Regions from separate parts of the Shewanella sp. SM101 genome, predicted to be linked through region 2. Evidence: predicted binding sites of a transcription regulator. Region 2 holds the regulator's gene; the other holds the start of a gene.
The links. Region 2 encodes LexA, which represses DNA repair genes until DNA is damaged. Its sites were predicted from a motif close to TACTGTATNNNNATACAGTA; they were not measured.
Positions count from the first base shown of each region.

Region 1: the regulator LexA is predicted to act here: its motif matches at 1,909-1,928, upstream of recA (recombinase RecA).

Region 1 is NZ_JAKKRH010000082.1:3,505-9,677, reverse strand. Features, by position in the region: gene mutS (DNA mismatch repair protein MutS) at 1-1,633, opposite strand, end outside; gene recA (recombinase RecA) at 2,036-3,103, shown strand; gene L5M38_RS23295 (regulatory protein RecX) at 3,121-3,591, shown strand; gene alaS (alanine--tRNA ligase) at 3,911-6,173, shown strand, end outside.
Region 2 is NZ_JAKKRH010000017.1:59,278-65,450, forward strand. Features, by position in the region: gene coxB (cytochrome c oxidase subunit II) at 1-417, opposite strand, end outside; gene L5M38_RS11235 (cell division inhibitor SulA) at 821-1,333, opposite strand; gene lexA (transcriptional repressor LexA) at 1,330-1,950, opposite strand; gene plsB (glycerol-3-phosphate 1-O-acyltransferase PlsB) at 2,111-4,534, shown strand; gene mtr (tryptophan permease) at 4,534-5,790, shown strand; gene L5M38_RS11255 (VOC family protein) at 5,939-6,173, shown strand, end outside.

The sequences.
Region 1 (6,173 bases), on a different contig from region 2:
CATGCAATTTGGGCAGAATAAGATCGAACAACTGTTCCCATAACTGCTTTTCGAGTGCCAGCGCTTTACCTTGGCTCGAGAGGACTTTTTCTTCGTATTCCTTAAGTTCGGGCGTGATATAACGCTCCATATTCTTAAGTGTTTGGCGTCGTTGATAATTGAGCGGTACTTGTGAGGATTGCAGACGGCTCACTTCGATGTAATAGCCGTGTACGCGGTTATAGCCAACTTTAAGTGTATTGATGCCAGTACGTTCTTTTTCTCTGGCTTCAAGTTGTACTAAGTAATCACTCGCTCCTTCGCTCAGACCGCGCCATTCATCTAGTTCGCTGTTGTAGCCTTCACGGATCACCCCGCCATCGCGGATAAGCATAGGTGGATTATCGACTATCGCGCGCTCAAGTAGGGCTTGCTCAGCGGGGAACTCACCTAAGTGTTGGCGCAACTGGGTCGTGTGCGGTGCGCTCAGTGTACTTAAACTCAGTTGTAATTCAGGCAATAAGCCCAGAGCTTGACGTAAACGTGCAAAGTCCCTTGGACGGGCAGTGCGCAGGGCTAACCTTGCCATGATACGTTCGATATCGCCAAGTGCCTTTAACTGCTCATGCAAACCTTCATGGGCTGCGGTATCGAGGAGTTCAGTCACCGCCTGTTGGCGCGCCTTGATTTGCTTAGGATCTCGCAGCGGCTGATGGATCCAGCGTTGTAACATACGGCTGCCCATAGGCGTTGCCGTATTATCTAATACTGCCGCTAAGGTATTATCGCGGCCACCGGCAAGGTTTTGAGTTAATTCTAAATTACGGCGAGTTGCCGCATCGAGTACTATGCTATCGGTTTGATTGAAGCGGATAATGGCATTGATATGGGGCAGTGCCGTGCGCTGTGTGTCTTTGACATATTGCATCAAGCAACCCGCAGCCTGCAGTGATAAACGTGCATCTGCGATACCAAAACCATGCAAGTCTTTCGTGCCAAACTGGGCCAGTAGTAACTTGATACTCGTATCGTAATCAAATTCCCACTCGGGGCGACGGCGTTTGCCTTTAAAACCGTTAAGTAGACCTAGTTCGCCAAAGTCTTCACTGTAGAGAATTTCAACGGGATTAGTGCGTTGCAATTCTGCTTCTAATGACTCTCGCGTGTCGAGCTCTGCAATCACAAAACGTCCGGATGAAACATCTAATGTGGCATAACCAAAACCGACTTTACCTTGATAAACCGCGGCTAACAGATTGTCTTGGCGTTCTTGTAGCAACGCTTCGTCGGTTAAGGTGCCTGGTGTGACAATTCGCACCACTTTACGTTCTACGGGCCCTTTAGATGTCGCGGGGTCGCCAATTTGTTCGCAAATCGCAACTGATTGACCAATTTGAACTAATTTTGCAAGATAGCCTTCCACAGCATGGTAAGGAAGTCCCGCCATCGGAATAGGATCGCCACCACTTTTACCGCGCGCAGTGAGTGAAATGCCTAATAGCTCAGAAGCGCGTTTAGCATCGTCATAAAACAACTCGTAGAAGTCACCCATGCGATAAAACAGCAACATATCGTGATGTTCTGCTTTCATCGTCAAGTACTGACGCATCATAGGAGTATGTTTTTCTAAATCATCGGTATCAATTACATTCATTAAATCGTTATCGTCCGTTGTGACTGCCTAAAGGCGATACAGTTTGTGTGGTTAAGGGTGATTAAGCGCTATGGAAGCGGAAGACTGCTGTACAATTTTCAGCTAAAAAGACCACGCAAAATTTGTTGCGCCAATCTTAGCAATAATTTAGCGAAAATTGAGCCCTTAACGATGGATATTGATCAAAGGGAGCTATTATCTGATTTGATATTCGCTAAAACCTTGGCCATATTAAAAATCCTATCAGCTAAAAATAATTCAGTCACAGGTCTTGATACTGTATGATTGTACAGTATACTAGTCAGCAGAATTAAGACAAAAAGCGCGGCTTTTTGAATTACCCGTTTGTAAATTAAATATCACTTTTGACAGCTTAATGCTTGTCTTGATGAGGGAACAGGAATGAAGGTCGATCCAAATAAAGAGAAAGCACTTGCTGCGGTATTGATCCAAATTGAGAAACAATTTGGTAAAGGCTCCATCATGAAGCTGGGCGAAGATCGCTCTATGGATGTTGAGACCATTTCTACCGGTTCTCTGTCTCTGGACGTTGCTTTAGGTGCTGGCGGTTTGCCAATGGGTCGTATAGTTGAGATCTATGGTCCTGAATCATCAGGTAAAACAACACTGACTTTAGAAGTGATTGCCGCAGCGCAACGTGAAGGCAAAACCTGTGCCTTTATCGATGCAGAGCATGCGTTAGACCCTATTTATGCTAAAAAATTGGGCGTAGATATTGATAACCTGCTGTGTTCACAACCGGATACCGGCGAGCAAGCGCTTGAGATTTGTGATGCTTTAACTCGCTCAGGCGCTGTTGACGTTATCGTAGTCGACTCCGTGGCGGCATTAACGCCTAAAGCTGAAATCGAAGGCGAAATTGGTGATTCTCACATGGGCCTAGCGGCGCGTATGATGAGCCAAGCCATGCGTAAACTTGCGGGTAACTTAAAGCAATCTAACACCTTACTTATCTTCATCAACCAAATTCGGATGAAAATTGGTGTGATGTTCGGTAACCCAGAAACTACAACCGGTGGTAACGCGCTGAAGTTTTATGCTTCTGTTCGTTTAGACATTCGCCGCACTGGTGCCATTAAAGACGGCGATGAAGTTGTCGGTAACGAAACTCGCGTTAAAGTGGTGAAAAACAAGGTTGCAGCGCCGTTTAAGCAGGCTGAGTTCCAAATCCTTTATGGCCAAGGTATTAACCGTACTGGTGAGTTAGTAGACTTAGGCGTAGCCCATAAGTTGATTGAAAAAGCGGGCGCTTGGTACAGCTATAAAGGCGATAAAATCGGCCAAGGTCGTGCTAATGCTGGCAAATATCTGACTGAAAACCCAGCTATTGCTGCTGAAATTGACAAGACGCTACGTGAGTTGCTTTTGAGTAATCCGAGTGCCTTGGCTGCCAAAGCTGATGATAGTACTGAGGACAATATTGATTTAGAGACAGGCGAAGTATTCTGAGTCAGTCAGCCCATCAAATTGCGGTCGCGCTGTTAGCGCGCCGCGATTATTCCCGTTTACAAATCCGCGATAAATTGCTCGAAAAAGGTTTCGAAATTAACGATATCGAACCTGTACTCGATGCTTGCGAATCCTCCGGTTTTATTAATGATGCTCGTTATGCCGAACTGTTAGTGCGAAGCCACATCAGTCGAGGCCACGGTGCAATACGCATCCGCCAAGCAATCGCACAGAAAGGCTTATCTAAAGACTGTATTGAAGCCGCTTTGGTTAATTGTGATTGTGACTGGTTTGAGCTAGCAAAAGATAAAGCCACCAAAAAATACGGCATTCCCCGTGTGACAGAAGTGAAGGGCTCTAAAGCTCGGGATCTCATCGCAAAGGAAAAGGCCAAACGAGTGCGTTTTTTAATGGGCCAAGGCTTTAGCTACGATCAAATCACTTACGCACTAGATTCAGATCCCAATGATCTCGATGAAGATTATTAAATTTGGAGCTAAGACTGTAAAAGTTCATCTAAATATCATCAATGGGTATTGTCAATTTCATACTTCACATTAGACTCACTTGCTTAAATATTGTCCGTGCCGCGATAAACTTACGCCGTCTTTATTTGTGCTTTATCCTGTCGTTTTGCTTCTAGTGACTCTGGTGTGGGCGATTCACGCTAAAATATTAAATTCCTGATGTGTATATCACCAATCAAGACTGGTCGTCCTTCCTTAGTCTGCTTATAATGCTGGGCAAATAGAAATACGGCTAGCCTAAGGCGTAGCTGGTAATGCTTACCCAATTCAGGATGATTTCATGTATCAAACTACAGCAGAGCTCAGAAGCGCTTTCCTCGAATTTTTCCGCAGCAATGGTCATCAAGTTGTGGACAGTAGTTCATTAGTGCCAGGCAACGATCCCACACTTTTATTTACCAATGCAGGCATGAACCAGTTCAAGGACGTGTTTCTTGGCATGGACAAACGCAATTATACGCGTGCGACCACTGCTCAACGTTGTGTACGCGCTGGTGGTAAACATAACGATTTGGATAACGTTGGCTACACAGCACGTCATCACACCTTTTTCGAAATGCTAGGTAACTTCAGTTTTGGAGATTATTTCAAAGAAGAAGCGATTCGTTTGGGCTGGACTTTTTTAACTGAAACCTTAAAGCTGCCGAAGGAACGTCTGTGCGTCACTATTTATCAGACAGATGATGAAGCCTTTGAAATCTGGAATAAAAAAATTGGTGTCGCTGCCGAGAACATCATACGTATCGGTGACAATAAAGGTGCTGCATTTGCGTCAGATAACTTCTGGCAAATGGGTGATACCGGTCCTTGTGGTCCATGTACTGAGATTTTTTATGATCATGGTGATCATATTTGGGGCGGACGTCCTGGCAGTCCTGAAGAAGATGGTGATCGTTTCATCGAAATCTGGAACATCGTTTTCATGCAGTACAACCGTCAAGCATCGGGTGAAATGTTACCTTTGCCTAAGCCCTCGGTTGATACAGGCATGGGGATTGAGCGTATTGCTGCGATTATGCAGGGCGTACATTCTAACTACGAAATCGATATTTTCCGTACTTTGATTGCTAAAGCCGCAGAGGTCATTGGTGTTAGTGACTTATCTGAAAAGTCGCTGCGAGTCATTGCCGATCATATCCGTTCATGTGCATTTTTAATTGCCGATGGCGTTATGCCGTCGAACGAAGGCCGTGGTTATGTGCTGCGCCGTATTATTCGCCGCGCTGTTCGCCATGGTAACAAGTTAGGTGCGACCGAAGCTTTCTTCTACAAGCTGGTTCCGTCTTTGATTGCGGTGATGGGCGATGCAGCAAAAGGGTTAGCTGAGACTCAATCGATTGTTGAAAAGGCACTGAAAGCGGAAGAAGAGCAATTTGCCCGTACGCTTGAACGTGGTTTAGGTATTTTAGATACGGCCTTAAACGAGTTGAAAGGTGACACCTTAGACGGCGAAACCGTATTTAAGCTGTATGACACCTATGGCTTCCCAATGGATTTGACCGCTGACGTATGTCGCGAGCGCAACATCATTGTCGATGAAGCAGGTTTCGAAGTCGCCATGGCTGAACAACGTAGCCGCGCACAAGCTGCCGGTAACTTTGGTGCAGATTATAACGCTGCGCTGAAAATTGATGCTGAAACTGCATTCAGTGGTTATACCGAATTAGCGGGTCAAGCTAAGGTCACCGCGATTTATCAAAATGGTGAGTCAGTGACGGCGATCAAAGCGGGTGATGAAGCCGTTGTCGTACTCGATGTAACACCTTTCTACGCGGAATCTGGCGGTCAAGTCGGCGATAAAGGCCAATTGGTTGCGAATGGTATTGAGTTTACGGTAAACGATACGCAAAAGTATGGTCAAGCAACGGGCCATCAAGGTGTTTTGGCTACAGGTAGCTTGAGCGTTGGCCAAGTTATTGAAGCGAAAGTGGACAAAAAACTGCGTCACCGTACTCAGTTAAACCATTCTGTTACGCATTTACTGCATGCCGCACTGCGTCAAGTGCTCGGTACTCATGTCTCGCAAAAAGGTTCTTTGGTTGATCCTGAGCGCTTACGTTTTGACTTCTCCCATTTCGAAGGCGTAAAAGCTGCTGAATTAAAAGAAGTTGAAGAATTAGTTAACACTCAAATTCGTCGTAACCATGAACTTAAAACCGCTGAAATGGGCATAGATGAAGCTAAAGAGAAAGGCGCTATGGCACTTTTTGGTGAGAAATATGATTCACAAGTGCGTGTTGTGACTATGGGCGATTTCTCTATCGAATTGTGTGGCGGTACCCATGTGGGTCGCACTGGCGATATCGGCTTATTTAAAATCACCTCTGAAGCAGGTATTGCTGCGGGTGTACGTCGCATCGAAGCCGTGACTGGCGCTGCAGCTATGGCTTATGTGGCGCAGCAACAAGCTGAACTGGAAGAAGCTGCAGCCTTATTGAAAGGCGATGCCAACTCAGTGGTGGCTAAGTTAAAAGCGCAGCTCGATAAGATGAAGCAACTCGAAAAAGAAATGGCGCAGTTGAAAGATAAGCTAGCGGCGGCAG
Region 2 (6,173 bases):
AAAATCAATATCTTGATCGAAATAGCTGTAATGCCATTTCCATTGGGAACCCGTGACTTTTACGGTGAGATCGGCGTTACTGGGATCTTCCATTGCGATTAAAGTTTTTGTCGCTGGAATCGCCATTAAGATCAAAATGATAAATGGCAGAATCGTCCAAGCGATTTCAACTTTAGTGCTTTCGTGAAAGTGGGACGCGACAGCGCCTTTGGATTTTCTGTGGTTGATCATGGCGTAAATCATGACGCCAAAGACCACTAGGCCTATTGCGCAGCAGATATACAAGATGGTCATGTGCAAGTGATAAACCTTGCCACTGATCTCGGTCACGCCAGGGGTCATGTTGAACCGCATGTCCGCGGCGGTCAACGGTGGTGCGAAAAGCACCACGAGTAAACAATACAACAATTGCTTCACAAGACTTCTCCTCTGCCAATTGCGAATAGCAACTACAAAGAAGAGCAACACAGTAAGTCTCAACTCTATGCAAACTCTTCAGTTCCCAAAAAAGCTTTTTTGACTTCAACGTGCGTTGGCGGCTGTTACTTTTAATCAAGTATTGTTACTGCTGGTAATTAGCCACGCTGGCACATACTGCTGAAATAAATCTGTTCTCTATTTTTAGTGGCGCTTCGAGTTCGATAAATACTCGATTCATTGACCACGGAAGGTGATATATCACCACCGACTTAACCAACCATACTTGCTGTTTAAATATTGATCAAGATCACTTATTTATCTAATTATCTGAAAAATTGCCAAAAAAAAGCCTCACATTCATAGGTGAGGCGGCTTTCAAGGTAAAAAATTAAATGAATATTTAATGTACAGCGCTAAAAAAAGATTGCTGACCGAAGAGATTGCCTTGCTCAATGCGTACGTCGGCATGTAAGTGACTGTTTACGTCTTCAAGCACTATACCCATAGCTCGGGCACTTTTAGCCACGATTTGTAGGCGTCGATTATCCCGCGCATCTAATGATTGAGTCCAAGTAATGACTGCACTGGACGTACCACTTGTTAGGGCTTTTTCCATCGCCCACAGGGTTTCGACTTCATCTTTAGCATGTACCAGCAAAACTCTATCCATACGCACACCTGCGCTAGCGAGTGTTTGCTTGTAGCCAATACTTGGAGGGTTGATGAGCACTAACCAACGGCCCTGTTGGCTTAACTGAGCGAGTTGTGCACTCAGATGAATTAATTCTTGGCGACCTTGAGTCTTGGTTGGCATACAGGCGATAGGCGCATGGTGCCAGTCATAGTCGGCATCACGGACTTCATCGAGCCACAAGCCCGGATGGCGGGGGGCATTGCCAAGTAGTTTATTCATAGCCAATCTCCATTACGGATCACACCGACGGCGAGTCCTTCAATTGTTAAACTTTGGAAGCCTAAATCCACTTTAATCGGGGAGTAATCTTCATTTTCGGCATGTAGATAGACCACATTACCTTTTTTTTCGAAACGTTTAACAGTGACATCGTCATCGACTCTAGCGACAACCACTTGACCATTTCTAGCTTGTTCTACTTTATGAACTGCCAGCAAATCACCTTCGAGAATGCCGATATTTTTCATGCTGTCGCCTTTTACTCGCAGTAAAAAATCGGCGGCGGGATGGAACATGCTTGGGTCGACTTGGTAGTACTGTTCAACATGTTCTTGGGCGAGGATAGGTTCACCCGCGGCCACTTGGCCGATGAGCGGTAAACCTGTTTCAGTCAAATCTTCGATTTCCGCAGGCAGACGAATGCCCCGAGATGTGCCTGGCATGATCTCAATGCAGCCCTTTTTCGCCAACGCTTTAAGGTGTTCTTCAGCCGCATTGGCGCTCTTAAAACCTAAACGGGTTGCGATTTCTGCCCGAGTGGGTGGCATGCCAGTATCGGCAATATTTCGTTTAATTAGCTCTAAAATTTCAGCTTGGCGTGGCGTCAAAGGTCTCATGGTGTTTCCTGTTTTTCTATACAGTTACTGTTAGTATATACAGTATTATTTGCAGCGCAAGTATTAACCACTTTTTAGCTATGTTGGAGAGAATTAGCGAATATTGCCCATAGTCTGGTATTCTATCGGGCTAGTAAACGCACTTAATTGCATAAGAATAATGCCTAAACACGACTCTCTTTGGTTGAAATCATTACGTTGGATCCAAAAACACTTAGTGCACACTATTGTGGTGCCTCAGGATCCCTTTGCCGATCTGAATCTGGATGCTTCCAGACCCCTTGTTTATGTGATGAAAACAGAATCCCTCAGTGACATAGCTGCTTTGAGCGAAATAACGGCTAAGTTAGGTTTACCAAGCCCTTATGAGCCTCTAGTGGCTAATGGTGTGACTGCGCCTCGGGTTGTCTGTCTTCAAGGACGTAAGCCACTGTTTGGCGAGCGTGCTGGTAATGAGCCTTTCCTCGAATGCTTTATGCGTTTGTTAGCCGTGCATAAGGAACGTCCTGAATTGGATATTCAACTGGTGCCCGTGAGCTTGTATTGGGGTCGCACGCCAGGGAAAGAAGACGACACTATGAAGGCGGCCGTATTTGAGCGGGAAAACCCGACTTGGTTGCGCAAGTGCTTGATGATTCTGTTCTTAGGTCGACATAACTTCGTGCAGTTTTCGAATGCCGTATCCCTGCGTTACATGGCTGACGAACATGGCACCGACATGGGGATTGCCCATAAGTTAGCACGGGTTGCGCGCGTGCATTTCCGTCGTCAACGTAAGGTAATGACAGGGCCTGTGCTGCCAAACCGCCAAGCACTGTTTCATTCGTTACTCAAATCTGAGTCGCTGCGCAAAGCGATTCAAGAAGAAGCCGCCAGTAAAAAGATTTCTGAGACCCAAGCGCGCGAGACGGCTATTGAGTATCTCGATGAAATCGCTGCCGATTACTCAGACAGTTTAGTGCGTATTGCCGAGCGTTTTTTAACTTGGCTGTGGAACAAGCTTTACAGCGGGATCAACATTAAAGGCGCCGAGCAAGTTCGGCAGTTACACCACGATGGCCACGAGATTGTTTATGTGCCTTGCCATCGCAGCCACATGGATTACCTGCTGTTATCGTATATTTTGTATTATCAAGGCATGGTTCCGCCGCACATTGCTGCCGGCATTAACCTCAATTTCTGGCCCGCGGGACCTATGTTCCGTCGCGGTGGTGCCTTCTTTATCCGCCGTAGTTTTAATGGCAATAAGCTGTACACCGCAGTATTTCGTGAGTATTTAGATCAGCTGTTTGCTAAAGGTTATTCGGTGGAATACTTCTCCGAAGGTGGCCGTTCACGTACTGGCCGTCTGTTGGCGCCGAAAACTGGCATGATCGCCATGACGATGAACAGTGTGCTGCGCGGTATCGAGCGTCCAGTCACGCTAGTGCCTGTGTATTTAGGCTATGACCATGTGATGGAAGTGGCGACGTATCATAAAGAGTTAAGTGGTAAGAAAAAGAAAAAAGAATCTGTGTGGCAGGTGTTTGGTGCGATTCGCAAACTTGGTAATTTCGGCCAAGGTTATGTGAACTTTGGCGAGCCGATTACTCTGCAAAACTTCTTAAATGAGCGCGCGCCAAACTGGCGTACTGAGTTGGCCGATGATCCTGAGCAAAAACCAAGCTGGTTAACGCCAGCGGTAAACGTGCTGGCGAATCGAGTGATGACGAATATTAACGATGCGGCGGCGGCGAGTTCGGTGACCTTGACGAGTTTAGTGTTGTTGGCCACAGATCAAAATGCCTTAGAGCGCAGTCTGCTGGAACGTCAGCTTGATCTGTATCTGACTCTACTCAAAAAAGTGCCTTACACTACTTATACTTCGGTTGCCGAAGGTGATGGTAAGCATTTAGTGCAGCAAGGTTTAGAGCTGAACAAGTTTGTTGTTTGCGCCGATCCTTTAGGTGAAATTGTGTCTATCGAGACGAGTCAGGCAGTGTCTATGACTTACTATCGTAACAATATCATCCACTTATTTATTGTACCGTCATTAATTGCGAGTTGTTTAACGCATAATGAGCAGATCCCGCGTCAGCAAGTTGTGTCAATCGTTGCCGATTTTTATCCACTGCTGAAAGCCGAACTCTTCATGGGCATTAAGGATGTACCTGCCTATGTCAATCAAGTGCTGGATTTCTTCATTGAACAAGGGTTAGTGGTTGAGACTGATACCTTAACTGTCGTGCCTGAACACACTAGCCAACTATTATTGTTAGCCAGTTCAGTGAGCGAAACTCTGCAACGCTATGCCATTATCTTCAATCTGTTAGCGAACAGACCTAAGATGGAGCGCTCAGAACTTGAGTCTGAGAGTCATCTACTTGCCCAGCGTTTAGGCGCTTTGCATGGCATTACTGCGCCAGAGTTCTACGATAAGAAACTTTACGGCACCTTGAGCGTTAAGCTCAAAGAATTGGGATATCTAGCGGATAACCAAGATAAGTCCAATATCAATCGCATACGAGATCAAGCCAATAGCTTATTACGTCCGTCAGTGAAACAAACGATAGTGGCGAGTGTCACCGCGGAGCATACAGTTTAATGGCAAATCATATGAATGCGGCTAAGCATAAGCCCGCAGGTAAGTCCTTGCTCGGCGGCGCCATGATTATTGCTGGCACGACCGTAGGTGCTGGGATGTTTTCTCTGCCCGTGGTCGGTGCAGGTATGTGGTTTGGCTATTCGATTTTAATGTTATTGGGCATTTGGTTTTGCATGTTGATGTCGGGCTTATTGCTACTCGAAACCAATTTGCATTTCGAACCGGGTGCTAGCTTCGATACTTTAAGCAAGCAAACCTTAGGGCAGTTTTGGCGGATAGTGAACGGCGTTTCCATCGCGTTCGTGCTGTATATTTTGACCTATGCCTATATCAGCGGCGGTGGCTCGATTGTGAATCACAGCTTGCAGGGCATGGGAATTGAGTTACCGCAAAGTGTGGCAGGGCTAGTGTTTGCCATAGTATTGGCGAGCATAGTGTTGATCAGCACTAAGGCCGTGGATCGCATTACCACGATTATGCTCGGCGGTATGATCATTACCTTCTTCCTCGCGATCGGCAATTTATTGATCGAAATTGATGTGACTAAGTTGCTCGAACCCGATGGTAATAACAGCTTTTCACCTTATCTGTGGGCGGCGCTGCCCTTTGGTCTCGCCAGTTTTGGTTACCATGGTAACGTTCCCAGCTTAGTGAAGTATTACGGCAAAGATTCCTCCACCATTATCAAGGCGATTTTCGTCGGCACCTTTATCGCACTGGTGATTTATGCCTGTTGGTTAGCGGCAACTATGGGCAATATTCCCCGCAGCCAGTTTATCGACATTATTGCCCAAGGCGGCAATATGGGTGTGTTGGTGGGCGCTTTGTCTGAGGTGATGGCGAGTAGCTGGTTAAACAGTATGTTGACCTTGTTTGCCAACTTGGCTGTGGCTTCATCTTTCTTAGGGGTGACCTTAGGTTTGTTCGATTATCTCGCCGATTTGTTTGGTTTTGATGATTCACGCTCTGGCCGAATGAAAACCGCGTTAGTGACCTTTGTGCCGCCAACGATTTTAGGATTACTGTTTCCCGATGGCTTCTTGGTGGCGATTGGCTTTGCGGCATTAGCGGCAACTGTATGGGCGGTAATTGTCCCGGCGCTGATGGCCTATAAATCGCGGCAGTTGTTCCCCGATAGCACAGGTTTTAGAGTGATAGGCGGTACACCGCTGATTATTCTTGTGGTGTTATTTGGCATAGTCACGGGTGCATGTCATCTGCTCGCGATGGCAAATTTACTGCCGCAATATTCCTAATTTGTTGTGATGATTTAAGCCCTCCATGTGAGGGCTTTTTTGTCTTTAGCGGTTGAGTTTTGTCTTACAGATCTTTTTAACCTGAATACTGGACAGAAATACAAACTCAGGCTTAACTCGAATGATTGTTAAAACAAAGGAGCCGATAATGAAAATGACTCAGTACGCACAAGGACATGCATGTTGGGTTGAACTTGCAAGCCATGATTGGCAGGGAACAACAGCATTTTACCAAGCGTTATTTGGTTGGAACTCGGTTGAAATGCCGATCCCTGAAGGTCACTTTTCGCTATTTAATTTAGCGGGAGATGACTTAGGCGCCATGTATCAAATCCCTGAGTCAGAAGCACATATCCCCAGCCACTGGCGTATCTACTTTGCCG